Regions from separate parts of the Brevibacillus sp. GCM10020057 genome, predicted to be linked through region 2. Evidence: riboswitches for the same ligand, from Rfam matches in the RefSeq annotation. Region 2 holds a riboswitch; the other holds the start of a gene.
The links. A riboswitch is a leader RNA that binds a small molecule or an ion and turns the genes downstream of it on or off. The one in region 2 is predicted to bind FMN.

Region 1 (15,130 bases), on a different contig from region 2:
CCACATTCACACCGATTAAATCAAGTGCTTTTTTATTTTTTTCGCTGCCAGTTTTTTCGTTGAAGCAACAGCGACGTTTGTTAATATAGCATGAATGTGAAATAAAAGTCAACAGCATTTAAAAAATTCATCCCAACAAAATAAAACAAACCTCTTGATCCCCTTCATCAGGACAAACGACTTCCTGTACGAATGAGCGCTGGACCATTTTATCGATCAGTACGGGAATCTCAATGCCTGCAGACTGTACAGCTGGATGGCTCATCAGCTCCTGCAGTCGCCACGGCCCTTCCTTCGTCTCCATCAGTTCCGTCAGAAAACGGACGGAATCTTTCATTCGCGAAGTCACAGCGAACTCGATCGCCAGCACCAGCAGCTCAATTCGCTTCTCCAGCGTCTCGCCATTCGCAGACAGTTCCTCGTACAGCTTGTAGACCGACGAGTCCAGCAGTTTGACCTGTGACCACAACGACGCCTGGGGATGCTCACCCATTTCGTAAACAACCAGTCTGGCCCACGAATGAAGCGCCTGGACAAACAAACGATAGGCGTCCAGCGTCAGCCCTTGCTGCAGCCATTCTTTTGCCTCGTGAAAAAAAAGCAGCAAACGGGAATACTCTCTACATACAAGTTTCTTCTGCAAAGAGTCGGAAGGCCGAAGGAGGCGCTGCCTGACCTGTTTCATATAACCGTCTTTATCGATGACAACTTCCGCTTTTGCAAGCAGATGCGCCAGATTTTCATCCAGGCCGCAAGCCGCTTTCTTTTCCAGATGCCAGACGCTCATCCACTGCTCGGTAATCAACTGGCCCTGAACGGCAACGCGTCTGATTGTCCCTTCACCTTCGGGGTGGTTCGCCAGGATCAAATAAAAAGCTTCCTCGCGAAAGAGGGACTCAGGCAACAGCAATACAGCTCGTACATCCAAACGTTTTTGAAGCAGTTCAAGGTACGTTTGTCGACTCTCTTCCGGCCTCATGTCCTCTTCCTCCCTGCCCCTGGGTTGAACATATGGATTCTACAAGAGATGTCCTTTTCCTGCTTGTCAACAGACAAATCCTTTGTATGCTATACTGTAAGGTAGGGGGAATGATGATGAAGAAATTTGAACGCCTGAGCAAGATCAAACGCATGCGCACCTGGGGTAACTGGAGCATGGTGATCGGTATTTTGCTGATGTATACAGGGTATGCTTTTTTTGCTGGATACTTGGACTTTATTCCTTTTCTCGGAACCCTGCTCAAAGGCTCTCACGTCTTTATGACGCTGCTGCTGATCATCGGGTTTCTCCTGACGATGGGCAGCACGGTTATGTTTATGATTTCCGGAATGGTCTCAACCTCTGCGCCACAAGTACAGTGTCCTTCGTGCCAGAAAGTGACAAAGATGCTGGGAAAAGAAGATGCCTGTATGTTTTGTGGACAGCCCTTGCGACTCGAGGACGGGCAGCCGCAGCAAAACCGGACATAATGCTGTACCGATTGCGATTCATAGGCAAAAAGCCACCTGCGTACCGCCCTTTTTCGGGCAGGCAGGTGGCTTTCTTCTGTTACGGGGACGATTGCGTCGGCCGGCTGTTCAACCCGTCCGCGACAGTCTGCCAAATTTCCGGCACCTCATAGCCGCGCCGCCAGGATGCTATCCCGGCGAGATTGTACTTGTGCACGAGCGCGGTCCGCTTCTCCATGGACGTGACGTCCTCGATCCACATTTTGTACGTTTTTCCGTCCTTCGGGTCTGTGTACTCGACGTAATTTTGCCCGCTTGCCTCATCCAGCTTTGGCGTGAGATTGTGTTCCTTGATCCACTCCAGCGCAGTCGGCATGGCCAGCGCCTTCGATGTCACCTTGATGCTGCCGTCAGCCTGCTGGCTTTCCGTCCACAGACGGGTGTAAAACGGGACTCCCAAAAGCAGCTTGTCGTGCGGCACTTCCTCCAGCACGCCTTGCAGCCCTTTTTCCACCCACGGCAAAGATGCGACGGAGCCGGCGACCGGACTGGATGCCCAATGCTCGTCATACGTCATGACCGCCATATAATCGGCGGCCTGGGCAAGCGCACCGCGATCGAGGAACATCGACCACGTCTCTGCCGTGGACTTGACCGTCACGTCGATCGACACGACCAGCCCTTGTTCGTGCATATACGGCGTCATCTCCCGCACGAACTGCACAAGCTTCGGCTTTTCATCCAAATACACATTTTCAAAGTCGATGTTGATGCCGTCGAGATCGTACAGATTCGCGTAGTGGATCAGCTGAGCGATCAATTTGTCCCGCTTGTCGTAGCTGCCCAGCACCGACTTGGTCCAATCCGGGTTAAAGCCGTTCGTGACCAAGCCCCAGACCTGGTAGCCGCGCTGGTGCGCCCATTTGACGTACGCCGGATCGGCCTTGTTTTGCAGCGTTCCTTCCGCGTCCTTCAGCTCGAACCACGTTGGCGAAACGACATTGACTCCCGGCATGGCCGCGATTCCTGCGACATTCGGATTGCGATTGGCAACCTGCTCCCACACCAGATTGATTTTTTGCCCCAGCGGCTTCCAAGGGGCCTGCTGAGCGGATGACGCGAGACGGTCCAGCTTTACCTTGCGAACTTGTGTCAGCTCCACGCTATCCTTTGGCAAGAAACCCGCGATGCCGTCAGCCGTCAACACCCGGTACCACTTGTCCGACTCCCCCAGAACGTCTACTTCGACACCTGCCGCCAGTTCCGCAACGATCGGCGTACGGTAGGAAGCGCCTGTCCGCACCGGTTGCAGCTCGTCATCCTGAACGACTTTGGCTTGCTGGACGGCGTACCCGTCGCCTTCCACCACCAGCACGCCCGTCCCTTGCTTTTGCGCGAACGAATACGGATACAGCTTTTCCAGCGGAGCGAGCGGAACGTAGCGGACGCCGCCAGCTTCCTTGACCGGAACTTGCAGGTTGACCGCCTGCTTGTTCAAATAAGCTACCACCTGTCCGCTTTCCATCCGCAGCACTTTGTCCTTCGTCGTGATGATGACGGACTGCGTTGGCTCATCCCAATAAATAGCCGGGTCGATGTGCTCCCGGATAAACTCAAAAGGCAACAGGATCTGACCGGACTCCATGAGGTAGGGCACTTTGGCGGGCGTGCCCTCATAAACGATGGCATGTTGCTTACCGCCGTATGGCTGGACGTGCTCCGTACTCGGCCGAAGTATGAAAAACCAGCAGATCGCGCCGAAAATCGCCACCAAAAACAGCATGAGCATGAAAAAATTGTGCAGCAACCGCCTTCGTCTTTTCTTGGGGCGAGGTGCCATGCCAAGCTCAAGACTCACGTGCGCAGCCTCCTCCCAAGCGAAACATGCCCGAAACAGGCAGAATACGCATTTGATTTCAAAACATTCACAACCTTCTGATGCAGCGAGCAAACAAAGTCAGCTTCCAAACAAAAGACGTTTGAAACGACAAAACGTTACAGGTTGCGACCAGAAAACTTTGCTGCGACAAGGCCTTTGGCGAAAGACTCGATACAAAAAATACCTTCCTCCTCAACACATTTCCGGTTGACTCAGAAGGTATTCTCAGCCCCAACAGACTCAGTGGGTGTTCTTTTGACAGGCATCACAGATGCCGTAAACCTCCATGCGGTGACCTGTTACGTGAAAGCCGATGTCTCGTGCTGCAGCTTCTTCCGCGTCCCTCAAATAAGGGAAATGAAAATCTCGAATCGCGCCGCACTCGGTACAGATGGCGTGATAATGATCTTCCTCCACATTTGCATCAAACCGGCTGGACGCATCCCCGTAAGTCAACTCGACAATCAGTCCCGCTTCTTTAAAGACACGCAAATTGTTATAAATGGTGGCAACACTCATATTGGGAAATTTGCCTTCGAGTGCTTTGTATATTTCGTCAGCGGTGGGGTGAGTCATTGTCTCCAGCAAATAGGTCAAAATGGCATGGCGTTGAGGTGTCATACGAACCCCGGTATTCTTCAGGATTTCTACCGCTTTTTCTACACGCTGTGTCATAGCGTCACACCTCGCAGTCATTCGCAAAGACAAAAGAATCGGCACTTCTCATGTCATTGATTAGAATTAATATAAATAAGTGTACGTCCAGCATGCGAAAACTGTCAATATCCATTACATCGAAATCAAATGTAAAGGACGGCAGTGTCGAATTACGCCTTTGCTTTTGCGTCAGTCCGGGGTTTGGCCATCGGCTTTGCCTTGGTCTTCGACGCTTTTTTGCTCTCCGCGATCGCGTATTTGCACCTGGATTGCAACGGGCATTGGCCGCATTGCGGGTTGCGCGCCGAGCAGACACGTCTGCCGTGCCAGATCAGCCAGTGATGGGCATCCGACCATTTTTCCCGGGGAATACGCTTCATCAGCTGGCGCTCCACTTCGTCGACGTTGTCGCTGCTCGCCAGCCCTAGCCGATTGGCTACGCGGAAAACATGCGTGTCGACAGCAATGGCCGGGATTCCGTAGGCATTGGAGAGAACCACATTGGCGGTTTTCCGTCCGACACCGGGCAGCGCCTCCAGCTCCTTGTGCGTGCGCGGCACCTCGCTGTTGTATTTTTCGTACAAGATTCTACAGGTCTCTAAAATGTTCTTGCTCTTATTTTTATACAGTCCAAGCCCTTTTATATGCTCCTCCATTTCTTCCTGCGTCAAATGGAGATAGTGCTCCGGCTTGTTCAGCTTTTCAAACATGGGTGCCGTGATTTCGTTGACCCGTTTATCCGTGCACTGCGCTGACAGGATCGTGGCGATCAGCAGCTCGAACGGGGTCGTATAGTTTAACTCACAATGCGCGTCCGGATACAGCTGCTGCAGCGTATCCAGTATTTCCGCGACAGGTACTTTGCGTTGCGCCATAGAACTGTCCCCCTTTTCCCCTCCATTATACCTTTCCTCGTCAACACGGCAATCTGCGGGCTTGTAGCGTGGCTGCTGCCCCTTGAGGTAAGATGGAGCTGGTAGAAAATAGCGAGGGGAGATGAACATGAAAGTATTTGTAAGCGGCGCCACCGGCTTCGTGGGGAAAGGCATCCTGGAGAAGCTGCGGGAGCATGGGCATCATGCCGTATGCCTGATTCGCCCCGGATCGGAAGGAAAAAAGCAAGCGGACATTCAGACGACTGACGTGACAGGCGATCTGTTCGACCGGGAGTCGCTGGCGAAAGCGATGGCCGGATGCGATGCGGTCATCCATCTCGTCGGAATTATCCGGGAGCAGCCGGGGAAAGGAATCACATTCGAGCGGGTCCATGTGGAAGGGACGAGAAATGTCGTAGAAGCGGCCAAGGAAGCGGGAATACGCCGTTTTGTGCACATGAGCGCATTGGGGGCGCGGGAAAATGCCCCAAGCGCCTATCACCGGACCAAATACGCAGCCGAGCAGCTCGTACAGGCAAGCGGTATCCCGCACGTCATTTTCCGGCCATCCGTCATCTTCGGGCCGGGCGATGAATTCGTCAACATGCTGGCCGATCTGGTGAAGCTGCCGGTGACACCTGTGCTGGGGACTGGCTCGTACCTGTTGCAGCCCGTGGCGCGTGAAACAGTCGCTGACGTATTCGTCCAGGCTCTGACTCTCCCGGCCGCCACCAATCGCATTTTTGAAACAGGCGGACCCGCAGCGATCACGTATGAGCAAATTCTCGACACGATCGGCGCTGTCCTTGGCAAAAAAAGCGTCCGCAAGCTGCACATCCCGCTTTCGCTGATGAAGCCGGTCATCCATCTGATGGAAGGATTTTCTTTCTTCCCTATCACGAACACACAGCTCACCATGCTGCTCGAAGGCAACGCCTGCCAGGATGGCGAGACGCTCTACGCGACGTTTGACACCCCGGCAATCGACTTTCGAGAAGGAATCGCCGCTTACTTGCGCCGCTAGAAAACTTTTCACCCGCATTTCAGGCAAGTCCCCCTGCTCTGTGGGAAAAACAAAAGCCCCTGAACCAGGGGCTTTTTGCAATCCTTATGACGTTTTTCCTAGCGAATTTCTGATATGGCCAAGCCGCCGCGAAAGACGTGCAGAAACGGAAGCACGCCCACCGTCGCAAATCCGTAGCGCCCGTACACTTGCTCCACCCGCTCGTTAATCGGGCAAACCCACAGCTGCGAACCTCCCCTTTCGAGAAACTGCTCCTGCGCATGGCGGATCAGGTGGCCGATCAATCCGCGCCCGCGAAACTGTGGCAAGGTCGCGACATTCTCGATTCGCATAACGTCTCCAGCCTGCAGCAGACATAAAGAGGAAGCCGGCTGCCCTTCTACGCGCAGCAGGAAGTGCTGGAAGTCCGGATGTGCGAATTCTCTTTCAAATGCCTTTTCGCGCACTTCCTTTCCTCCAAGCTCCGGGATGGACTCTACCTGCAAGCATTCAACACGGTTGGCCTCAGTAACCGGCTCGATCGTGATGCCCGAAATCTGGCGTACCTCTGCCAGCTGACCTCGCCAAATCTGAATCGGAGAGGACAGCTCCTCGCTGCGAAAGCCGCACTGCAGCAATTCATCCACGAGCACCTGTTGATGGGGCGGATCGTACAGGTACAAACGCGGGTAAATCCCTTTTTCCGCATAGTACGGAATTACCTCTTCCACGATCGCCTTTGCCTGCTCCCGGACTGCAATCGGACCGGAGATGTGCGCATGATTGGCGTCGTAATGGTGTGGATTCTGCTCATTCCTGAACAAATGCCCCCAAGGCCGCTCTTCCCTCTCGGAAAAAACGAGCTTGTAAGCAACGTCCGACTTCTCAACGATAGACAGCAGATTCATGTAAGCCTCCTGTGATACAGCCCAGCTGGCTCAACCTTTACGTCAAGTCACCACGCCGTCCCGATTGAATTCCTCACGATTCGTGCAGCGTCTGCTCTGCGGTGGCGGTCATTTGGTTGACATGACGCGCCACGACGAACAGGTAATCAGACAGCCGGTTCAAATATTTGACGACCGCCTGATTCACTTGCTCCTGCTGTGCCACGTGAACGGCTTTCCGCTCTGCGCGCCGCACGACTGTGCGGGCGACGTGGAAGGCCGCTGCCGCCGGATGTCCTCCCGGCAGCACGAAATTGGTCAACGGAGGCAAATCTGCATCCAGCTTGTCAATCTGTCCTTCCAAAAAGGTGACGTCTTCGTCCACGATCGGCCAGCCGACCTTTTTGCCTTCTGGCGTGGCCAACTCGGCACCGACGTGAAACAGCTTCGTCTGGACAACGTGAAAGACGCCGCGCAGCTCTGACCAGTCGAGCGAATCAGGCAGCAAGGAAAGCGCCAGCCCGATCTGGGAATTCGCTTCATCGCACGTGCCGTACGCCTCCACCCGGTCGGCGAACTTCGGGACGCGAACCCCGGCTACCAGCGAAGTCTCGCCCTTGTCGCCAGTCTTGGTGTAGATTTTCATCCAGACCCCTCCATTTTCCCTGTTATTTCCCTGGAAATCGACACGCTGCAAAAACTACAGAGCTTCTGCCACCACAATCAGTTCGTTGCTGCTGGCATCAAAGGCCCCTTTGGTAAAGGTGCCGTAGCGCTGAACGACTTTCAATCCGTTCAGACGGAGCAAATGATGCAATTCAGCCGGGTAGATGTAGCGCAGAGTGAAGCGCCCTGTCACTCTTTCGATCATGACCCCGTCCGCATTGGAGCGTTCGTAAATCCGCGTCACTTCTGACAATTGCTGAAAATGATCGTAGCGGGTGTAATCCCACATTGCCACTTCTTCGCCGTTGTCCAGCCGGTATGTGCCGCGCAGGGACATTTTTTCGCTCTCCTCGTGAAAGTGCTGAATCTTTGGCACGAACACGTTCATCACGAACTTGCCGCCCGGGGCGAGATGCTTGCGAATACTCGTCAGCGCCTTCATCTGCTCATGGATGTGCAGCAGATGCAAAAAAGAGCGGAACGGGATCATGATCAGCGAAAAGGTCTGTCCCAGATCAAAGTTGCGCATGTCTCCCTGCAACAGCCGCAACGAATCGGCTACGCCCGCTGCCGCCGCCTTTTGTCTGGCCCGCTCCAGCATCTCCAAAGAGAGATCCAGTCCGGTCACGTCGACGCCTGCCTGCGCCAACGGGATGCTGATACGCCCCGTACCGCAGCCCAGCTCCAGCACCTTGCCGCCCGCCAGTTTGGCCTGTTCCACGTAAAAATCGATGTCGCCGGGGACGCCCTTTTGCGTCAAATCGTAGTAATCCGCCCAATGATACAAATTACTCATGCCAACTCTCCTATGCTTGCAATTGCTCCGATTGGAGGTAAGCCATTACCAGCCTCGCTGTATTGTCGAGCGCTTCCCGATGCGTCCGCTCATGGGAGTGGGATGCGTCCACGCCAGGGCCGATCAGGCCGTGAACGATGTCGTAGCCTGCCCGCAGCGCCGCGCTCGCGTCTGATCCATAGTACGGGTAAATGTCCACCTGGTAGTTCAGGCCGTTCGCTTCGGCGAGTCTGGTCAAATGGCTGCGCAAACCGTAGTGGTACGGTCCCGAGGAATCTTTCGCGCAAATGGAGACGCAAAATTCATCCGTCGTCTGCCCGTCACCGATCGCTCCCATGTCTACCGCCAAATATTCGACGACGTCCGCCGGAACACTGGAGTTGCCGCCGTAGCCAATCTCCTCGTTGTTGCTGATGAAGAAATGAGTCGTGTAAGGCAATCGGGTGCCGGTTTCCTGCAACTCCCGGATGACGCCGAGCAAGATTGCCACGCTCGCCTTGTCGTCAATGTGGCGGGATTTGACAAAGCCGCTCTCCGTCACGGTGACGCGGGGATCGAACGACACGAAATCCCCGACGGAAATCCCCAGATCGAGCACGTCCTGCTTTGTTTTCACCTTTTCATCCAGCCGGACCTCCATGTTCTGGTCCGTGCGCTCCGCCTTGCCTGCTTCCCGTCCGTATACGTGAACAGACGCTTTCGTCGACAAAATGGTTCCGGTCACCAGACGGCCGCTTCCAGTCTCCACGACACAGTGCTCGCCTTCCACCGCGTTGAACTCAAATCCGCCGATCAACGCCAGCTTGAGGCGGCCGTTCGCCTTGATTTCCTTGACCATCGCGCCCAGCGTGTCGACGTGGGCGGTGAGCAGACGCGCCTTTTCCGTATTCGCGCCCGGGATGGTTGCGATGATCGCTCCTTTGTTGGTGCGCCTGAAGCCTACGCCCAGCTTCTCAAGCTCCCTGGATACCCACGCCATTACTTTCGCGGTGTTTCCTGATGGGCTCGGGATTTTCGCCAGCTGGCAAAAAGATTCGACCACATAATCGATGGATACGCTCATGGAATTTGCTCCTCCTGTTCGCAGTCGTGCGTTTGCCGCTACGGCTGCAGCTCTTCCTGAATGAATTGGAGCACTTCCTGCACATGCCCCTTGACCTTGACTTTGGTCCACGCCTTTGCGATCCTTCCCTCTTTGTCGATGACAAAAGTAGACCGCTCAATGCCCATGTACTCGCGTCCGTACATTTTTTTCAGGACCCACACGCCGTACGCCTCTGCCACCTGATGGTCAGGGTCTGCCAGCAGAGGAAACGGCAGCTCGTGCTTGGCCGCAAACTTGTCGTGCGACTTGACGCTGTCCGGGCTGATGCCCAGCACGACCGTATCGAGCTGCGCAAACTTCGGATGGTAGTCGCGAAAATCACAGGCTTCCGTCGTGCAGCCCGGGGTCATGTCCTTTGGATAAAAATAGAGCACCACGTTCTTTCCCCTGTAATCGGAAAGAGAAATCGTCCGGTTGTCGCTGGCTTCCAGCGTAAAATCCGGCGCGGCTTGGCGGGTGGCTGTCATTAGTGTCCCTTCTTTCTGTCCCTCTTGTCTTCGTATGCACTCCCCCCATTTTACCACAACCTTACAGCCACTTCATCTCTATACACGTTGCGCTTTCCATCAGAAAACGATAGAATTGATGGATAGTATAGTGAACGACGAACAATTAAAAATATTGCCTAGTCAGTTGGATGGTGAGAATTGGCATGAAAGAGTTTTATGAAGTTACAGATTCAGAAGCACTTAAATCACTAGCTATTGCCGAGCGTGTCAAAATTTTGGAGCTTTTCGAGGACCTTGAGCCCCGGACTGCCAAACAGATTGCCACGGAACTAGGTGAAAACGCCGCTCGCCTTCACTACCACGTGAAGGAACTCGTTCGGGTCGGCTTGCTCAAACAGGTGGATACCCGTGTCAAAGGGTCCATCGTTGAAAAGTATTACGAGCCCGTAGCCAAAGTGATTCAGGTCAAGCTGCAAGTCATGATCGAAGAAAACGCACAGCAGCTGAGCGATGTGATGTTCACGCCGTTCCGCACGACGGAAAAAGACCTCATGCGCACCTTGAACAGATTCGTCTCCAGCGATCAGGATGTGCGCAAAGAGTACAAAAACACCTTTGCCTTCAATGTGCACGAATTCCATCTCAGCCAGGACGAGCGCAATCAGTTCGTCGATGAGCTGGGCAATCTGTTGCACAAGTACAAGGCTTTCAAAAGCGAGCCTGGGCGCCGCAAGTTCAAGTTTTTCGACGTTCTCTTCCCGTTGACTCCCGCCGAGCCTTCCGACGATTCGGACGAGCCGTTCGAGGATTCAGAAGAATAACGGGCCTGGGCGCTGTATAAGAGTCAATAAAGCCAAGGGGCTGTCTCAAAAGTCAATTTTTGACTTGGAGACGCCCCTTTTGCTGTTCAAAAACGTTGAGAAATCAATTATTCTCAGATAGCTGCGCCGATGTGCTGGCACACCTTTTTGCTGTGGACGGCTCTGCCTGCGCCGCGGCATGGCAGAGCCATACTTATGTTCCTTTCTGCTTCCCTAGTAAGCCCGTCCGAACCAGACCGTATGCTGCGCCTTCCCGCCACAGCAGATGCACGCGGCCTTTTGCACAGGCGGCTCGAACGGGATGTTGCGGGACGTAAACTTCGTCTCTTCCTTGACCTTTGCCTCGCACGCATCGTCGCCGCACCAGCCGGTCAGCACCCAGCCGCTCGGAGTGTTCTCTTGCTCGCTTTTGGCGATGTGGGCCACAAGCTGCTCCAGCGTGTCGATGTCGAGGTGGGAGTTCGCCTCGCGGAAAGCCAGCGCTTTTTGATACATGTTCTGCTGAATGTCCGCAAGCAAGCTCTGGATCGTCTCCACGATGCCGTCCAACTTCGCGGTGATCTTTTCCCCGGTGTCGCGGCGCGCCAGAATCACCTGTCCGCTCTCCACATCGCGCGGCCCCATTTCCAGCCGCAGCGGTACTCCGCGCATTTCCCACTCGTTGAACTTCCAGCCTGGCGTCTCCTCGCGCAGATCGGCGCGGACGCGGATACCGGCGGCTTTGATCTGGTCAAAGAGCGGATCGAATGCGACCATCACTTGTTCTCGCAGCTTCATCGGACCGACCGGGATCATGATGACTTGTGTCGGCGCCATCCGCGGCGGCAGCGCCAGCCCCCGGTCGTCGCCGTGCACCATGATCATCGAGCCGATCAGACGGGTCGAGCTGCCCCAGGACGTGGTGTGCACGTATTTGAACGTGTTGTCGCGGTCGAGGAATTTGATCTCGAAGCCGCGCGCAAAGTTGTCACCAAGGTAGTGGGAGGTGCCTGCCTGCACGGCCTTGCCGTCCTTCATCATCGCTTCGATGGAGTACGTGTCGACGGCGCCGGCGAAACGTTCGCTCGGCGTTTTTTGCCCCATCCAGACCGGGATCGCCAGCTCCTGCTCGACGACTTCGCGGTAAATCTCCAGCATCCGCATGGTTTCCTCGCGAGCTTCTTCCTCTGTGGCATGGGCGGTGTGCCCTTCCTGCCAGAGAAACTCGGATGTGCGCAAAAACGGCATCGTCCGCTTTTCCCAGCGGAATACGTTGGCCCACTGGTTGATCAGGACAGGCAGGTCGCGGTAGCTTTGAATCCACTGGCTGTACATATGCCCGATGATCGTCTCGGACGTCGGGCGCAGCGCCAGCCGCTCCTCCAACGGCTCGCCGCCTGCCTCCGTCACCCACGGCAGCTCCGGATTGAAGCCTTCGACGTGCTCCTTTTCCTTTTGCATGAAAGACTCGGGAATCAGCATCGGGAAGTATGCGTTGCGGTGCCCGGTCTCCTTGAAGCGCTTGTTCATCGCCTCCTGAATCCGCTCCCACAGCTCATAACCGTCCGGCTTGAACACGATGCAGCCGCGAACCGGCGTGTAGTCCATCAGGTCTGCCTTGCGAATCGTGTCGATGTACCAGCGCGAAAAATCTTCCGCTTGCGGCGTAATTTCTTTCACAAACGTTTTTTCCTCTTTCATCCTGCTACAGCTCCTCTTGAAAAATAATGAAAAAATCCCCCATCCCAACATAGGGACGGAGGATTAACATCCGCGGTACCACCCTGATTGATGGCAGCAAAAACTGCACATCCACTCAAAGTCCCGATAACGGCGGGGCAACCGGCACGGCTCATCGCCGGCAGCTTCAGGATGGGGAGCAGTCATGCCGCAGTATCGGCCTTGCAGACGAGGGCCGACTCTCTGGGACGCGGCGCATGCTGCGGGTCCTTTCACAGCCTTTGCAGCTTTCACAGCTTTCTTAAATCAATATGTTAACAAGCCGCAGACCGATTGTCAATTTGTGGCACGCGGACTCAAGCGGGTCGCCAGCTTGACGTACACCGGATAGGCGACCAGGGAAAGCATCGCCCCTTTGAACATGTTGAACGGCACGATTCCGTACAGGATGAGGGACCATACGCTGTCGGCGCCGAGCGTCGCGAGCAACTGATCCATCGGCATATGAGAGATGGCGGCATAGGCAGGCAAGAGGAAGAAAGCGTTGGCCAAGGCCATCACGACACTCATCAGCAACGTCCCGAGCGCAAGGCCGGTCAAAAAGCCTTTCTTTCCCTGGCTGACACGCTGCATGGCAACCGCCGCCACGATAAAGCTCGCACCCGCCGCCACGTTGGCCAGCTCGCCGATCAGCAAGCCGTCCGTGTTCTTAAACAGCATGTGCAGCGCATTTTTCAGCACTTCCACGATAATTCCGGCCATCGGACCGTACATGAGGCCTCCGATCAAGGAGGGCAGCGTACTGAAGTCCAGCTTCAGGAAACTCGGCATCATCGGAACGGGAAACTCCAGATACTGCAGGATAAAGGCAACCGCCGCCAGCATGGGAATCGTCACCAGCCGCTGGGTTGACCTCGTTGCATGCAAAGCTGTTTCTTTCATGTGTACCATCTCCTCGTCCATGTTCTCCTTCTGAGGAATGGCAACAGTGCGTTCCTGTCCACACTGCCTGACTGCTGCTCAAACGCCGGAAGCGCTTTATCCGTACAAAAAGCCCTGAGGAAAAAGATCCCCAGGGCTTTGACAGACGCAAGACATAAGCAGGTGCAAAATTAAGAACGAGAAACAATAGGGCTGTCGCGTGTATCGAACGCCCCGCTCCCGCTTGCACAGGCAAACAAGCACGTGTGGTAACGTACTGTCGTCATCCTTCTCCCATCCAGACTGTACTGTCGGCTCCGGAATCTCACCAGATCCTGCACTTCCTGCCGTTTATCGGCCGGGAAGGCTCGCGGGCTTACATGCACATGGCACGATCACCGCCGGTCGGGAATTTCACCCTGCCCCGAAGGAATGTGTAGTTGTATACAGACTTATTATACTGCGGTTTTTTTATTTGACAATAACCGAAAGCGCATGGTCCTAAGACCCCGCTCCCCTGTATTTGCTAACTCCCCAGTTCCAGACGAGCAGCCCGAGGCCGAAGAAGATCACGGCCATCACCGGCGTCATGAACGCGTAGCTGTACCACGTTTCCTTGCGCAGGAAGTATGCCGCCGGATAGACGCCGACAAAGGCAAACGGCAGCACGTACGTCAGCATGAATCGGATGATCTTGTTGTAGACGTCAACCGGGTAGCGGCCGTATTGCTGAATGTTGTAAATCATCGGCGTAATCCCCGTCCGCGAATCGGAGAAAAAGCTGATGGCAGAAATCGCCGTGTACACCCCGCCGTAGATCAGTGCGCCGCTGACCGACAAGACGATGAAAATGAACGGATCGTACCAGGTAAAGCTGAGCTTGAGCTGAATGGCCGCATACCCCATGATGATCAGACCGGAGATCACGCCGAAAATCCGGTCCGGCGCGATCGATTCCAGACAGACCTGCGCCAGGTTGTGAATCGGCCTTGTGAGAATGCGGTCCATTTCCCCGCGAATGATGTAGCGCTCGTTGAAGTCCCAAAAGCCGAAGAAAATCGAGAACAGCGCGTACGGCACGAGAAAAAATCCGTAGATGAAGATAATCTCGTCGCGCTTCCAGTCGCCCATCAGCGGCACGTGCTCGAACACGACGATGATAAAGACGAGGTTGATCATCTCGGAGATCAAATTCGATGCCAGATCGCCTAGGAAGTCCGCCCGGTAGGCGAGTCTCGTCTTGAAATACTGCACCAGATAGTCGGCAAAAATGCCAAAGATGTGCTTCATGTTTTGCAGCTTTTGCATGTCTCCCTACCCCCCCTGCACGACCAGCCGATTGCGGGCCAGTCGCCATAACATCAGGATCGGGACGAGAATGACGACCATCCAGACGGCCTGAAAGCCGATCAGCTCCCACGCCCTGGCCGGGGTGATCGCCCCGGTAAAGATCAGGCTGGGATAGTAGTTGATCGCCTGGAACGGCAGCAAGCCCATCACGGTCTGGGCCCACCCTGGGAAGAAGCTGATGGGCAGCACAAGCCCGGACATCAGGTCGACGATGACCCGCTTGGCCCGCATCATGCCGTCGTTGCGGAACAGGAAGAACGTGAACAGCCCGGTCAGGAGATTCACCTGCGTATTGATGAAAAAGGCAAGCAAGAGGCTCAGCAGGTACAATCCCCAGCCCTGCGCAGTGGCAGGGAAATGAAACGGGATGATCAGGCTGACCAGAAAAATACCCGGACCCGCGAAAAACAGGAAGCGAAAAATGCCTTCCCCCAGCGCCTGCGCCGTCTTGACGGACAAGTAGTTGTACGGCCGGATCATCTCGATGGCGACCTTTCCTTCCCGCACATCCTGGGCGATTTCCATGTCAATGTTGTTAAAGTAAAAGGCACGAGACATCCAGGCGATCGCTACGTACGATGTCATCTGTTCGACAGACAGGCCGCCGAGCTGC
Region 2 (15,130 bases):
GCGGTCAGCACGAATATGCACCAGGTAATGTTGGCGGAAAAAGCGCGCAAGCAGGGCGCGAAAATCGTCGTCATCGATGTCCATAAAAACCAGACAGGACGATGGGCAGACTGGTTTATTCCGGTGCTGCCAGGCACGGATACCGCGCTCGCGCTGGGCATGATGCACGTTTTGTTTGCGGAAGGCATGGTGGATACGGATTTTCTCGAGAAGTACACGGTCGGGCACGAGCAGCTGCGCGAGCACGTCCGCCAGTACGATCCGGTGACCGTCTCCGCGATTACCGGCGTTCCGGCCGATGACATCTGTCGGCTGGCTCGCCTGTACGGCCAGACATCTCCGTCGCTGGTCCGTATCGGCAACGGGTTGCAGCATCACGACAATGGCGGCATGAGCGTGCGGACGATCGCCTGTCTGCCGGCCTTGACCGGGCAATGGCTCGTTCCGGGCGGAGGGGCCATGAAGGGCAACAAAGGCTTCCTGGAGCACAACAAGCATGCTTTGCAGCGCCCCGATGTACTCGCCGACAAAAATACGCGGCGAATCAACATGAACCTGATCGGCAACGCTCTGCTCACACTGGACCCGCCGATCCGCTCCTTGTACGTGTACGGCTGCAATCCCGCTCTGGTGGCACCGGAAGGGAACAAGGTAAGGGAGGGGCTGCGGCGGGAGGACCTGTTTACGGTCGTGCACGATCTGTTTATGACGGAGACGGCAAAGTATGCCGATATCGTCCTGCCCGCCACGTCGGCTTTTGAAAATACGGATTTCTACACGTCCTACTGGCATCACTACATGCAGGTGCAAAAGCCGGTGATTGAGCCGTACAAAGAGAGCAAATCCAACGTAGACGTCTTCCGCCTGCTGGCAAAAGGAATGGGCTACGAAGACGAGATGTTCGACGACACCGAAGAAGACATGATCCGCCAGGCTTTGGACTGCCCGGCCAATCCGTACCTGCGCACCATCAGCTACGAGGCTCTGATGGAGAAAAACTACGTGAAGGCGGGGGTCACGCCTGCGTTCATCGAAAACCTGCCGACGCCGAGCGGCAAGATCGAGCTGTACTCCAGGCAGATGGAGAAGCTCGGGTATCCGCCGCTGCCGACGTATACACCGCTTGTCGTGGAAAGCGACTATCCGTTTTTGTACGTGCCAGGGCCCAATCACAATTTTCTCAACTCGACGTTCTCGAACAATGCGAAGCACGTCCAGATGGAAAAATTTCCGCGGCTGTTCATGAACGTTGCCGATGCAAAGTCTGCCGGCATTGCCGACGGGGATGCGGTGCGCGTGTGGAACGACCGGGGCGAGATCGAGCTGACGGCATCGGTTGGAGAGAGCGTGCTGCCCGGAGTGGTGGTGAGCCAGGGACTGTGGGCCGACACCGATGAGGCGGGAGCCAAACGTTTCGTCAACGCGCTCACGCCCGACCGGATCGCAGATATGGGCGGCGGAGCAACCTTTTTCTCGGGACGCGTCAACGTGGAGAAAGCCGCCCGCTAACGCCATCCGCCGCCGAATCGGTCGATCGGGCCTGCGGAATGGAGCAGTCCGGCGACATAGCCTCGCTTGGCCAATTACGGCTAGGCGAGGCTGCTTTTTGCGCATACTAGGACTGCCATTATCTGCGAAAGGTGGAATCGCTCATGCGGGCAAGGAATTGGACAGGCGTATGGGGAAGTGTTGTCTTGACGTTTGGCATTTGCGGAACCGCGCTGGCTGCTCCCCCGCCGGAAGGGAGCCAGGCTGCCCCCGCCCCGGCTGTATTTGAAGTGCTGGAGACAGCGAGGCAGGATGTGACCGGAGACGGGCGCCCCGATCTGGTTTCGCTGCTCGGCCAACGGTTTGCGGCAGACAGCCCGTACTACGAGAAGCTGAAGGTGATGGTCCAGGACCCCGTCGCGAAAAAAGTGTCGTTTATGCAGACCGCGTACGGCGGCTACCAGCCGCAGCTGTCCTTCTGCGATTTTACAGGGGAGGGGACCAAGCAAATTCTGGTGCAGGCTCCGACGGGCGGAAGCGGGGGCACATCGGACTACTACCTGTTCAGCACGAGGGACAACAATCCGGCGGTTCTGCCCGTTCCGCAACCGTTGACCATCTCGGGCTCCTATCAGGACGGCTACAAGGTTCCGCTGACGATCAAGGAGACGAATCAGACGACGGTGCTCGACTTGTCGGACCGCAAACAAATCTACGAGGACAACGGCGTCTACAAAAACGGCAAACTCGCCCGGCCGGTGGTGGTCATGCCGAATTCGTTCAGCGTGCTGCGGCCCCTCGAAAAGCGCGACGGGGTATGCGTGCTGCAAGGGGAGCAACGCGTGAGCGGCGTGGCCAATGCGGACACGATCGCGTACGTGGAGTCGCTGTGGAAATGGGAAAACAACGGCTGGAAGCTGCAGAGCGCGCAGGTGAAAAAAGCGGTTCGGTAGCGGGAAACGGCAGGGGCTGTCTCAAAAGTCGATTTTTTTGACTGGGGAGCCGCCCCTTTTGCCGCTCTAAAATGTTGAAAGTTGACGTTGTAAATGCAACCGAGCGGGCGTTCTGTTTACCTGCCCGGAAAAGCGGGTAGTTATGTATTATTCTACGCATATACACAACTGGGAAAATTTATTGTATAGTACAATGAGAATATGACCAGTACCCATATCAAAAAGGAGTTTGTGCTATGAGTACATTCCCGATTTCAAGTCTGTTCGGCTTAAAAAGAAAAGCGAAAAAAGAGCCTTTCTTTCGCGAGGGGAAGGAAATGGGCGAGATTCAGATCGAACTGGGAACCCAATTGGCGAAACAGTTGGCCATGATCCAGCTGACCGAGCAGGACTTGTCGGATGCGAAAGCGATTCAGCCTTTGATCATTCAAAATATTGACAAAATTGTAGAGCTTTTTTATAAACAAATTGCCGGCGAGTCATTGCTTATGTCCATTATCGACAAGCACAGCAGCATTGACCGCCTGAAACAGACGCTGAACCGCCACATCCAGGAGATGTTCAGCGGCAGGATCGACAGGGACTATTACGAGCAGCGCAGCCGGATTGCCATCATCCACATGCGCATCGGACTGGAGCCGAAATGGTACATGGGTGCGTTCCAAAACCTGCTGGTCTCCATCATGGATCTGCTGCATGAACATATCGAGGACAAGCAGGAGTATGTCCGTGCGATCCGGGTCGTGACCAAGCTGCTCAGTATCGAGCAGCAGATCGTTCTGGAGGAATACGAGAACGAGCACGAGCGCGTGCGCAGGCAGGCGCTGGAGAAAAAAGGCCAGTTGCGGGTGGTTCTCTGCAATTCGGCCAAAGAGCTTGCCGCCATTTCCGAAGAAAACAGCGCGTTTGTGCAGCAGCTGACGGAGCAATCGCGTGAGGTGTTGCGCTTTGCAGAGAACGGGACGAATTTTTCCGTCAAAGCGCAGCAGCTTTCCCAGGAAGGCAAGGAAAAACTGCAGAAGCAGCAGGAGCAAATGGAGCTGATCCAGGACAGCGCCAAGCAAATTGCGGAAGAAATGGCTATGCTGGAGGAAAACGCGGAGAAAATCCGCGGCATTGTCAACGTGGTGACCGCCATTGCGGAGCAGACCAACCTGCTCGCGCTCAATGCGGCGATCGAGGCGGCCAGAGCGGGGGAACAGGGACGCGGGTTCGCGGTGGTCGCCGATGAAGTGCGCAAGCTGGCGGAGCAGACCAAACAATCTGTCTTTGGCGTGCGTGAACTGATCGAAAAGACGAACCAGCAGACCGAAGCGCTGTCGCTGGTCTTCGGGGAGATCCAGGCGCTCGTTCATTCCAGTACGATGATGAGCAACGAGACCAACGCCTTTTTCGAGGGGATCATCGGCGCCGTCATGGAAGGCAAGGAGCAGAATTCGAGGATTCAAAAGGAACTGGAAAACTTCCTCCGCGTCATGGAAGACATGAATCAGGCGGTGGCGCAGGTAGCCAGTTCGGCAGACGAGCTGTCGGAAGTGACGATAAACCTGTAGCAACAGTTGGCATATACGGCGCATCACATCAGGCACATCCCGCCCAGTCGGAGATGTGCTTTTTTCGTTTAAGTAGGAGATAGTGGAAAGTCAAGTCGATTTGTCGGGATGAACGCGGAAACGGAAGTCTTTTTTCCTGTTGGCCGCCATAGGATGTAGCAATTGGGAGGTGACGGGCGTGGCGAAGTTTCGACCCCGTCGGCGTTGGAAGAACCCGCTGTCCCGAACGAAGGCGTTTTTTATCGCGATCGTCATCTTTTTGGCGATGACGATCCAGACGCTCATCTTTTTGGAGAACCGGCTCGAGCCAACGCTCCTGATCCTGGCTTCGCAAAAGGCGGAGCAGCTGGCCAAGGAAGCGATAACGGATGCGGTCACCAAGCGGATATCCCAGCAAGGCGTCGACTTTAACCAGATCGTGAAGATTGAAAAGGACAAAAAGGGGCAAATCCAGGCGTATCAGTTTAATTTCAAGGAGTACGCGCGGATCATCGGAGAGACGACTTCCCGCATTCAGAACAAGCTCCAGGAGTTCGAGCACGATCATGTGGGCAGCACGATTCCTCTTGGTCTGGCGACAGGCAACAGCTTTCTCGCGAACATGGGACCGGAGCTGCCGGTGACGTTCATGCCGATCGGCTCGGTCAAGACCAAGCTGGAGACGGAGCTGAAGGAAGCGGGCATCAATATGGTGCTGGCGACCGTCTACATTTTTGTGGAGGTGGATCTGCGCATCGTCATTCCGTTTGCGACCGACGAGCAGACCGTCACCACGAAAATTCCGATCACCCACTCTCTGATCGTCGGCGACGTGCCGCAGTACCTGTACAACAATCCGGAAGGCAAGCCGGATGTGCCGCGGGCCGAGACGCCGCAAAGCCAGGCGATTCCGGATGCGTCGGAGTAAAGGAAGCAAGTTGCTGAGGTCCATGTGCTATGCTATCCTTTAGGTAACGAACATGTACTATCGGTGCATATTTCTGGAAAGAAAGTTTTATCCGATGAGCAGCTTCCCGAAATCATCAGTCATAATCAAGAGTTGCTGGATACCATCACGGAGGTAGTCGGAGGGGATTCGAGATGAAGGATGCGGGTAAAAGAAACGCACAAGATTCTATTTACGGAGCCGCCACTGGACGATGGTTAACGAACGCCCCAACGAAGCAGGACTGGATCAAACATGATACGCGTACGGGCGTGTATATCGGGCCGGCGAGTGAAGGCGGAGATGCCGAGTACGTCAAAGTGATCAGCGGCCCCGTCCACAGCAAGAAACCTTCCTTTGCAAGATAAATAGCGATACACGCGTTGCAGGACCGCATGGCTGATGCTGTGCGGTTTGTTGTTTGAAAAGAGGAAAAGTCAGTCAAAGCCTGACAGAAAAGGGGGCAAATCATGAACGCACACAGGGCCAAAGGCATCATCTTTGACATGGACAATACCCTGCTGAAATCCAGGATCAACTTCGCGGAGATGAAGCGCGCCGTGTTCCGGCTGCTGGCAGAGCACGGATGCTGCCAGCCCGACCTGGACTGGACAAGTCATACGGCCTCGCAGTTGATCGAGATCGGGAGACAGTCTGCGCAGATGACGCAAGCGCTCGAGGAAAAGATGTGGGCGGCGGTGACAGAGATCGAAAAGGAAGGGATGCACGGGGCTGTGCTGGAGGAGCACGCCGTGGAAGTGCTGGAGGAGCTGCGGCAGCGCTGCTCGCTCTACATCCTGACGAACAATGCGCGTGCGGCGGCCATGGAAGCCTTGCAAAGGACGGGAATCGCTCACTTTTTTGCAGACGTTGTGGGGCGGGAGCAGATGGCCGAGCTGAAGCCTTCTCCCTCCGGCGTCCGCTGCATATTGCGCCAGCAGCGCGAATGGCCGGTGGAGGCATGGACGATGGTCGGCGATTCGTGGATCGATGGCAAGGCGGCGCAGGATGCAGGCATCCGGTTTGTGGCCTACCAGGGAAAAGAAGGCGAGATGGCCAATCACGGGGTGCATCCGCTGGCGACCATCCAGAGCTTGCGGGAGCTTTTGCCTTATTTTTCATGATTTCTGGCGGACAAGAAACTTTTCGCACGGATAGGCTTCGGTCTCGTCCAAAAGTGTGGTATACTTAACGCAACTGAATACCAGCCTTCAGGGTAGGGTGCAATTCCCGACCGGCGGTAATGACGAACGCACGTCTGAGCCCGCGACTCGCTGCCTGCTTTTGGGCGGCGACTGACTTGGTGAAAATCCAAGGCCGACGGTACAGTCCGGATGGGAGAAGGTATTTGGAATGGCCTCGCAGTCGTTTTTTGGCAAAAAAACGGTTGTGAAAGGCTTCTTTCTCGATGCCCTGGGACGATCAGCTCACGGGCATTTTTATTTGTCACGCAAGGAGGAAGGGAACGAAGGCACGCAACTTCATAAGCAGACAAGCAATCTTCAGGGCAGGGTGCAATTCCCGACCGGCGGTAATGACGAACGCATGTCAAAGCCCGCGACTCGCTGGCCTCGTCAGGCAGCGACTGATCTGGTGAAAATCCAGAGCCGACGGTACAGTCCGGATGGGAGAAGATGCAAAGTGCTTTCCTCGTCTGTTTTTGCAAAAAACGGATGGAGCGAGGCTTCTTTCCCTATGCCCTGAAACGAAAGGTTTCGAGGGCTTTTTGTTTTGGCTGGAATCTGAAGCAGACAGGAGAGCGAGATGGAACAAGACACACGCTTCATGACATTGGCGCTGGAGCTGGCGCGAGCCGCAGAGGGGCAGACCAGTCCCAATCCGCTGGTCGGGGCTGTCATCGTCCGGGACGGTCAAGTGGTCGGCATGGGAGCGCATCTGAAAGCGGGTGAGCCGCATGCCGAGGTGCACGCGCTGCGCATGGCAGGAGAAAAGGCGCGGGGCGCTACCTTGTACGTGACGCTGGAGCCGTGCAGCCATCACGGGAAGACGCCGCCCTGCGCGGAGGCGGTCATCGCGGCGGGCATCGCGCGGGTCGTGGTCGCTGTCGTGGATGAAAATCCGTTGGTGGCGGGCAAAGGAATCGCCTTGCTGCGGGCAGCCGGAGTGGACGTGACCGTCGGGGTGTGCGAGCAGGAGGCAAAAAAGCTCAATGAGGTGTTCTGGCATTACATGAAGACGAAGCGGCCGTTCGTCACGGTGAAAACGGCGAGCACGCTGGACGGGAAAATCGCCACCTCCACAGGACACAGCCGCTGGATTACGGGAGAGGCGGCGCGCAGCGAGGTACATGCGCTGCGCCGCAAACACGATGCGATCCTGGTCGGAGTCGGGACCGTGCTGGCGGACGACCCGCAGCTGACGGCCCGCGCCAAGGGAGAGCTGTACGGCAGGCAGCCTGTGCGGGTCATCCTCGACAGCCGGCTGCGCACACCGCTGGAAGCCCGCGTCGTGCAGGACAAGGCAGCGCCTACCTGGATCGTGACGACAGCAGAGGCACCGGAGGAAAGGCGGCAAGCATTCGCTGCAGTTGCAGGGGTCAAGCTAATCACGTTGAACGCTCCGCTCTCGGTCCCGGCTGTGCTGGAGAAGCTGGGCGAGCTGGGCATCACTTCCCTGCTGGTGGAAGGAGGAGCGGAAGTAAACGGCTCCTTCCTGCAAGCGCGAGCGATTCAAAAAGTCGTCAGCTACGTCTCGCTCAAACTGGCAGGGGGCAAGCTGGCGCCGACTCCGTTTGGCGGGACAGGCTTTGCCACCATGGATGAAGCGGTGCCGCTGGCCGATCTGTCCATCGAGCGAGTAAGCGAGCAGGACGTGCGCATCGTCGGCTACCCGCAGTGGGACAGGGCGAGTGAATAACGCGAGGTGAGAGAAATGTTTACTGGACTGGTGGAAGAAGTGGGGATTCTTGAGGTCATGACGGGCAGCAAGGAGGCGAGCCGGCTCGCCATTCGCGCAGAGCGTGTGCTGGACGGCGTACAGATCGGCGACAGCATCGCCGTGAACGGCATCTGCCTGACCGTCACCTCCTTTACCTCCCGTCAATTCACCGTAGATGTCATGCCGGAGACGATGAACAAGACGACCCTGGGTCAGCTGCGGAGGGGGCAGCGCGTCAACCTGGAGCGGGCGATGCGCCTTGGCGACCGGTTCGGGGGGCACATCGTCTCCGGACACGTGGACGGGACAGGGACGGTCCGCTCCCGCGAGCCGCATGCCAATGCCGTGCTGTTTCGCATCGCGGCACAGCCGGCTTTGCTGAAATACGTGATCCCACGCGGATCGATCTGCGTAGACGGGATCAGCTTGACGGTCGTCGATGTGGACCACGCCAGCTTTTCGGTGTCGATCATCCCCCATACGTTGTCCCAGACGAGCTTGCAGGACCGCCGTCCGGGGGACCTGGTGAATCTGGAGGCAGACGTCATCGGAAAATATGTGGAGCGGCTGATGGGCATGCGGGACGCGGCGCCCAAACAACGGACGGAGCAGCAGTCCCGATTGAGTCTGGCCTTTTTGCAGGAGAACGGATTTGCCTGATTTTTTTCCTAGTTGAGGAGGGAGAACGATGTTAGACAGCATAGAAGCAGCATTGGAAGATTTGCGCCGGGGCAAGGCCGTGATCGTCGTGGACGATGAGGACCGCGAGAATGAGGGCGACTTTGTCTGCCTCGCGGAAGCGGCCACGCCGGAGATGATCAACTTCATGGTGACGCACGGGCGCGGGCTGGTCTGCGTCCCGGTCACGGAGGAAAAGGCTGCACAGCTGGGACTTGCGCCGATGGTGGAGACGAATACGGACAAGCAAGGAACGGCATTTACCGTCTCCATCGATGAACGCAGCACGCATACCGGAATTTCGGCGCACGAGCGCTCACGTACCGTACTGGCAATGCTGGACGAGCGCAGCCGGGCCGAGGACTTCCGCCGCCCCGGGCACATTTTCCCTTTGATCGCGCGGCCGGGCGGCGTTCTGCGCAGGGCGGGGCACACCGAGGCTGCCGTTGATTTGGCGCAGCTGGCGGGAGCCGCGCCTGCCGGGGTCATCTGCGAGATCATGAACGAGGATGGCACGATGGCGCGACTGCCGCAGCTGGAGGAGATCGCCAAGCGGTTCGGGCTCAAGCTGATTTCGATCGCTGACCTGATTCGCTACCGGATGGAAAAAGAGTCGCTGGTCAAAAAGGAGATCGAAGTGCAGCTGCCGACCGCCTATGGCGACTTCCGCATCGCCGCGTACACGAACGAACTGGACGGCAAGGAGCATGTCGCGCTGATCAAAGGCGAGATTGTCCCGGACGAGCAGATTCTCGTGCGCGTCCATTCCGAATGCCTGACCGGGGATGTCTTCGGCTCGCACCGCTGCGACTGCGGTCCGCAGCTTCATGCGGCACTGGCGCAGATCGAGGCGGAAGGACGGGGCGTGCTTCTGTACATGCGGCAGGAGGGACGCGGCATCGGCCTGATCAATAAGCTGCGCGCCTACAAGCTGCAGGAAGAAGGGCTGGATACGGTAGAGGCCAATGAAAAGCTGGGCTTCCCTGCCGATCTGCGGGAATACGGGATCGGGGCGCAAATCTTGCGCGACCTCGGGGTGTACCGGATGCGTCTTTTGACGAACAACCCCCGGAAAATTCGCGGGCTTGACGGCTACGGCCTGAAAGTCGAGGAACGGGTGCCGATCCAGATGCCCGAGCATCCGCACAACCGCAAGTATCTCGAGACCAAACAGGAAAAGCTGGGCCATTTGCTTCACATACATCGATAGGGAGTGGAAGAAACATGAGAACATTTGAAGGACATCTGGTAGGTACAGGATTGCGTGTCGGGATTGTCGCAGGACGCTTTAACGAGCTGATCGTCAGCAAGCTGGTCGGCGGTGCGCTGGACGCGCTCAAGCGCCACGGCGTGGAGGAAGACAATATCGACGTGGCGTGGGTGCCCGGTGCCTTTGAAATTCCGCTGATCGCCAAAAAAATGGCGGAATCGGGCCGCTACGACGCTGTGGTGACATTGGGCGCGGTCATTCGCGGGGCAACGCCGCACTTTGATTACGTCTGCAGCGAGACTGCCAAAGGAGTCGCTTCTCTCTCGCTCGCTACCGGCATTCCGGTCATCTTTGGCGTCCTGACGACGGATTCCATCGAGCAAGCCATCGAGCGGGCCGGGACCAAGGCAGGAAACAAAGGCTGGGAGGCGGCGGCTGCCGCGATCGAAATGGCGAACCTCGCCAGACAGTTTGCGTAACGATTCGATAATAGCATGCTATTTTGCAAAAGGGCGCCCGCGGGCGTCCTTTTGCCGTTGACTTCCCGTTTGCGCGTGCCGGGGTCATGGATGATCGAGAGGCTGTGCGTACAGAGGCGACCTGTCAAATAAAAAAAGAAGCGGCACCAATCCGCTTCTTCCAACGTCGCCCGGGGACGGCTGTCTTTCATCGTTTTCTGCTCTGCCGCTCCCACCGTTTCAGGTACGGATACGGGTCGAATGCCCAGTCTGCTCCGCCTGTCTCCCGGTACATCCCGTAGTGCAGGTGGGGAGGGAATTTGCCTGCGGTGCCGGGCTTCCCGTAGCCGGTGCTGCCGACATAGCCAAGCACCTGTCCCGGCTCGACGATGTCGCCTGGCTTCAACCCTTTTTTGAACGAGGAGAGGTGGGCGAAATAATGATACACATTGCCCATGTCGCGCATGCCGATTCGCCAGCCGCCGTAGCGGTTCCAGCCGATTACCTCGATGACGCCGTAAGCGGTGCTGAGCACGGGAGTCCCGTAGGAGGCGAAAATGTCCGTGCCTTCATGGATGCGCCGCCCGCCCCAGCCCCGCGCATCTCCCCACGTGCTGCGATAGCTGTAGGAGTACCGTGAAGGGATGGGGAAATAGCGCTCGTCCAGTTGCAGATGCTGGTATTTGTCGTAGACCTGTGCGAACTGCTTGATCGTTTTGACGGAGCGGTCGCGCTGGTAATATGACCAGAGTGCGATCAGCCAGTCTTCCTGGGAAAAGCCGTACGACGAAAAATAATGCACGACCGCAGTCAGCACATCCATGTCATTGTGGCGATCGGCGATCTGGTCGCCGTCCCCGTCCATCCCCATCCCCTGAAAATAGCTGATCGAGACAGGGTTGGTGTCCTCCGGATCGGGGTTTAACAGACCGCTCCAGCGCTCGGCAGGGATGTCGATCGCGGTCAAACGCGAGGTAGGCTCTTCGTTATTGGCTTGTTTCTTCCGTATCTTCATCGTCCGCTCGTATTGATCCATGGCTGCCAGATAGGTCCAGGGGATGCCGTACAGCGTTTCCATCCGTTGAAACAACTGCAACCGCTCCTGCAAAACGGGATCGCCTTTGGATGGGGCGGCGTCTGCGGCAGGCACCACCGCGATGGCCGCGGCAGCCACGCACAAGCTGATCTGAATGATTAGGCGGAAAACTCGCATTCCGTCTCCCTCCAGCCCGGATAGTCTCCTTTGTAGCTTTTGCCAGGGCGAGAGGTTTATCCGCGATACTTTCTGGAAGATTTGCGGTATGATGCAAGAAAAGGACAGATGGCTGAAACTGGAGGGAAGTTGGACATGAAGCTGGTCATACGAGCGGAAAAGCCCCTGGCCTTGCGGGAGTTGATCGAGCCGCTGCGGCAAGTGGGGATGATGGGCGCAGCGGAGGCAGAGGGTGAAAAATTGGCGTCCCCAACATCTGCAACAAAGGTGCCCAAACAGACAGCGCCCCAAAAACTTACGGCTGGGGCGCAGGCGGCCGAAAAGCTGATCGCGCTGGCACGGCAGTACCGGGAGCGCAGCCCGCAAAGCACGTGGGACGAGCAGGCGTGGGTCGCTGAGGAAGCGGCGCTCGGGAAAATGGCAGAGTACGGCCTGCTTCGGCCGATGGGAGGGCAGTGGCAAGTGCAGCGGCTGCCTGTACCAGCTGGCCTGCCGCTTGCCTGGCTGGAGCTGCTCACAGGCTGGGAGCTGCAGGAGAGCAGCGAGTGGGAGAGCGCGGCGTTTTCTGTGCACGCCATGCTGTGGCTGCGGGAAGTCGGCGCCTCTCCAAACGCCGGGCTGAAAGGGAGGCTGGATCGGCTTGGGACCGGAGAGGGAGTGGCTGTCCTCGTCGTGGAGGAAGACGGACCGCAGCGAGATATTCCGCTAGTGCGGGAACAGCGAAATCACGGGGAGGAACACGTAGACGAAGGCATGCTGATCTTGCAGGCCAACCTCGACGATTGCAGTCCCGAATGGCTCGCGCACGTAATGGAGCAATGCCTGCGGGCAGGCGCCAACGACGTGCACTTCCTCCCGGTGACAATGAAAAAAAGCCGGCCGGGCACGCTGCTGCAGGTCATGTGCTACCAGAGCGCGGCGGAGGCGCTGAAGACCGTGATCTTTACGGAGACGACGACGTTTGGCATCCGCTCCTATCCGGTTGACTGCCACAGGCTGGCGCGGCGTTTTCTCACCGTCGACACCCGCTGGGGAGAGGTCGCAGTCAAGCTCGGCTACCATCGGGGCGTCCGCGTGCAGGTCGCACCGGAGTACGCGGTTTGCGCGCGGCTGGCAGAAGCCGCCAACGTTTCGCTCAAGCAGGTGTACCAGGAGGCGGTCAGCCTCGCTGTCGAGAAAAGTCATGTGAATTTGCCGTGAAGGCAGCAGGAGCCGGGCAGTCTTCTCAAGAATTGGAAAATCAGGGAAATTTCCCGCGAGTCCATTTCTCGAGGAGGCTGTGAGATGAGCAAAAAAGTGTTGATCGTCACCGGAGATGCAGTGGAGGCATTGGAAGTGTTCTATCCGTACTACCGTTGTCTGGAAGAAGGGTATGAGACCGTCATTGCAGCGCCAACCGTCAAGACGCTGCATACCGTTTGCCACGATTTTGAAGCGCACAGCGAAACCTACACCGAGAAACCGGCATACCAGCTTCCTGCTCATGCAGCATTTTCCGAAATCAATCCCGAGGCTTTCGACGCCTTGATCATCCCGGGCGGACGCGCTCCTGAATTCATCAGGCTGAATGAACATCTGAAGCCGATCGTCGCCCATTTCTTTGAAGCAGGCAAACCGGTGGCTGCCATCTGCCACGGGGCGCAGGTGCTGACAGTAGTCCGCGAATACCTCGCAGGCAGGGAACTGACAGCCTACCAGGCGTGCAGGCCGGATGTGGAAGCATGCGGCGCGACCTACCAGGCGGAGACGCTGCACGTGGACGGCAATCTCGTGTCGGCTCACGCGTGGCCGGATTTGCCTGGATTCATGCGCGAATTTCTGAAGCTGCTCCGCTGACGGCGGGCAGGCAGGAGTCTTTTTTCAAACACGCGCACAGGTGCAAGGGGCCCAGCGTGTGTTGATACGAGCCTGGCACGTGTGAACCCCGCTGTCTGGCGCGTTGTGCCGCATGGCCTGTATCGTCGCCAGCCAAACGAAAGCAGACCTCTTCACGGGACATGTCCGTCTGGAGGTCTGCTTCTTTTTGTGCTGCGAGAGCCTGCTTGTCCGCCTGCGATAGACGGCCTTGCCTACAGATGTCCCACCAGCAGGCGCAGAACATTGGGCTGGTCAGGCAGGTCGCGCGTGCCTGCGCCGTAGCCGATTGCCTCTACGGTCATGGACGGCAGCGGGCCGAACTCGTGAACCAGCGCAGCTGCGACTCCTGCGCCTGTCGGGGTCGTCAGCTCCTTTTGAATGTTCGTGCTGCGCAGCGGAATGCCGATGAGAATTTCCATGGTTGCGGGAGCGGGGACGGGATAGAGGCCGTGGTCGCAGCGCACGTAGCCGTTTCCCGTCGGCACGTGGCCCGCATACAGGCGGTCGATGCCCAGCTCCTCCAACCCGAGCGCGATGCCGACGACGTCCACGATGGAGTCGAGCGCGCCGACCTCGTGAAAGTGTACCGTCTCGACGGGAACGCTATGAATTTTCGCTTCTGCTGCCGCGATTTTTTCAAAAACGGCGAGGGCCCGGGCCGTGACGCGGGGAGCCAGTCCAGCGGCTTCGATCATCTCCACGATTTCTTTGTACCCGCGGTGGTGATGGGCGTGATCGCCGATGACTTTCAATGCCTTGAGCGGCTTGGCGGGCTGCGGCGTCTCATCGATGACGTCCAGCTTGAGCGCCCGCACGCCTGTTTTCACGACGTTTTTCCATTCCAGGCGAAATTCTCCGAGCGACAGCTTGCGAAGCTCTGCCTCGATCCGCTCCCGATTCGCTCCGGCGTCGACCAGGGCGGCGAGCAGCATGTCTCCGCTTATCCCCGAAAAACAGTCCAAATAAGCGATGCGCACATCAATCACTCCTTTTCAAGCGCCCTTTTCTTCTTGTATCATAAAGGGAAAGTATGTTCGTCTCTTTCCTTTGGTTTCTGCCTGATTGTACCATTTCGTGTCTGGTTTGTCATGAGAGGAGCTGATGGCTGTTGCTGTCCTTTATCCATACGGCGGATGTGCATCTGGATGCGCCGCTTCATACACTGGCAGAGCTGTACGAGCTTCGCCAGGACGATTTTCGCAAAACGATGCGAGCGATCCGCGACCTCGTCCTGGAGAGGCAGGCGGATTTTTGGCTCATCGCCGGTGATTTGCTGGAATACCACGGCGCCCGCAGAGCGACGGCGCTGTTTTTGCGCGACCTGTTTGCCAGCGTGGCTCCGGTGCCGGTGTGCATCGCTCCCGGCAATCACGATCCATGGCGGGAGGACTCGTTTTACCAGACGCTCGATTGGCCCGGGAATGTCCATTGGTTCACGCCGGAGTGGGGGGCGTACGAATTTCCGGAAAAATCGTGCGTCATCTACGGCTGGGGCTTTCCGCAGCCGCATGTGCACGAGTCTCCGCTGGCGTCGTTCCCGGGAAGGCTGGACGGCTACCGGCATCATCTGATGGTGCTGCACGCAAGCGTACTTGGCAAAGCGGCGCAGGAGCATCATCCGTACGCGCCTGTGACGCTGCAGGAGCTGGCGGACACGGGCATGGATTACGTCGCGCTCGGCCACATCCACAAGCCGGAGCAGTTTCTCCATCCGGTGAAACGGTCTCCCTTTGCAGCCTATCCCGGATCACCGGAAGGGCTAAACGCCAAGGAAGAAGGCGACCGCTGCGTCCTCTTCGGCCAGATCGATCCGACGGGGAGAGTGTCGCTGGAAGCTGTTCCTGTCGGGCAAAGGCGAATCCGCAAGCGCGAAGTCGCCGCAGGCGGTGTGCAGACG

Region 1: it holds a riboswitch for FMN, as region 2 does, so the genes downstream of both, ACFSO0_RS04395 (ECF transporter S component) here and ribD (bifunctional diaminohydroxyphosphoribosylaminopyrimidine deaminase/5-amino-6-(5-phosphoribosylamino)uracil reductase RibD) in region 2, are expected to answer to the same signal.

What each region holds. Positions count from the first base shown of each region.
Region 1 is NZ_JBHUJW010000011.1:165,956-181,085, reverse strand. It holds gene ACFSO0_RS04460 (hypothetical protein) at 128-979, opposite strand; gene ACFSO0_RS04455 (YgzB family protein) at 1,096-1,470, shown strand; gene ACFSO0_RS04450 (glycosyl hydrolase family 18 protein) at 1,550-3,307, opposite strand; gene perR (peroxide-responsive transcriptional repressor PerR) at 3,569-4,003, opposite strand; gene nth (endonuclease III) at 4,156-4,860, opposite strand; gene ACFSO0_RS04435 (complex I NDUFA9 subunit family protein) at 4,988-5,884, shown strand; gene ACFSO0_RS04430 (GNAT family N-acetyltransferase) at 5,983-6,771, opposite strand; gene ACFSO0_RS04425 (cob(I)yrinic acid a,c-diamide adenosyltransferase) at 6,845-7,396, opposite strand; gene ACFSO0_RS04420 (class I SAM-dependent methyltransferase) at 7,451-8,212, opposite strand; gene ACFSO0_RS04415 (M42 family metallopeptidase) at 8,223-9,275, opposite strand; gene bcp (thioredoxin-dependent thiol peroxidase) at 9,314-9,784, opposite strand; gene ACFSO0_RS04405 (helix-turn-helix domain-containing protein) at 9,970-10,587, shown strand; gene proS (proline--tRNA ligase) at 10,801-12,267, opposite strand; gene ACFSO0_RS04395 (ECF transporter S component) at 12,583-13,188, opposite strand; FMN riboswitch at 13,450-13,603, opposite strand; gene ACFSO0_RS04390 (ABC transporter permease) at 13,669-14,466, opposite strand; gene ACFSO0_RS04385 (ABC transporter permease) at 14,482-15,130, opposite strand, start outside.
Region 2 is NZ_JBHUJW010000034.1:49,166-64,295, reverse strand. It holds gene ACFSO0_RS10675 (molybdopterin-containing oxidoreductase family protein) at 1-1,509, shown strand, start outside; gene ACFSO0_RS10670 (hypothetical protein) at 1,653-2,441, shown strand; gene ACFSO0_RS10665 (globin-coupled sensor protein) at 2,678-3,994, shown strand; gene yunB (sporulation protein YunB) at 4,164-4,901, shown strand; gene ACFSO0_RS10655 (HAD family hydrolase) at 5,390-6,043, shown strand; FMN riboswitch at 6,123-6,269, shown strand; FMN riboswitch at 6,414-6,559, shown strand; gene ribD (bifunctional diaminohydroxyphosphoribosylaminopyrimidine deaminase/5-amino-6-(5-phosphoribosylamino)uracil reductase RibD) at 6,684-7,796, shown strand; gene ACFSO0_RS10645 (riboflavin synthase) at 7,812-8,477, shown strand; gene ACFSO0_RS10640 (bifunctional 3,4-dihydroxy-2-butanone-4-phosphate synthase/GTP cyclohydrolase II) at 8,506-9,705, shown strand; gene ribH (6,7-dimethyl-8-ribityllumazine synthase) at 9,720-10,184, shown strand; gene ACFSO0_RS10630 (M23 family metallopeptidase) at 10,372-11,376, opposite strand; gene larC2 (nickel pincer cofactor biosynthesis protein LarC2) at 11,512-12,576, shown strand; gene ACFSO0_RS10620 (DJ-1/PfpI family protein) at 12,661-13,212, shown strand; gene larC (nickel pincer cofactor biosynthesis protein LarC) at 13,446-14,210, opposite strand; gene ACFSO0_RS10610 (metallophosphoesterase family protein) at 14,342-15,130, shown strand, end outside.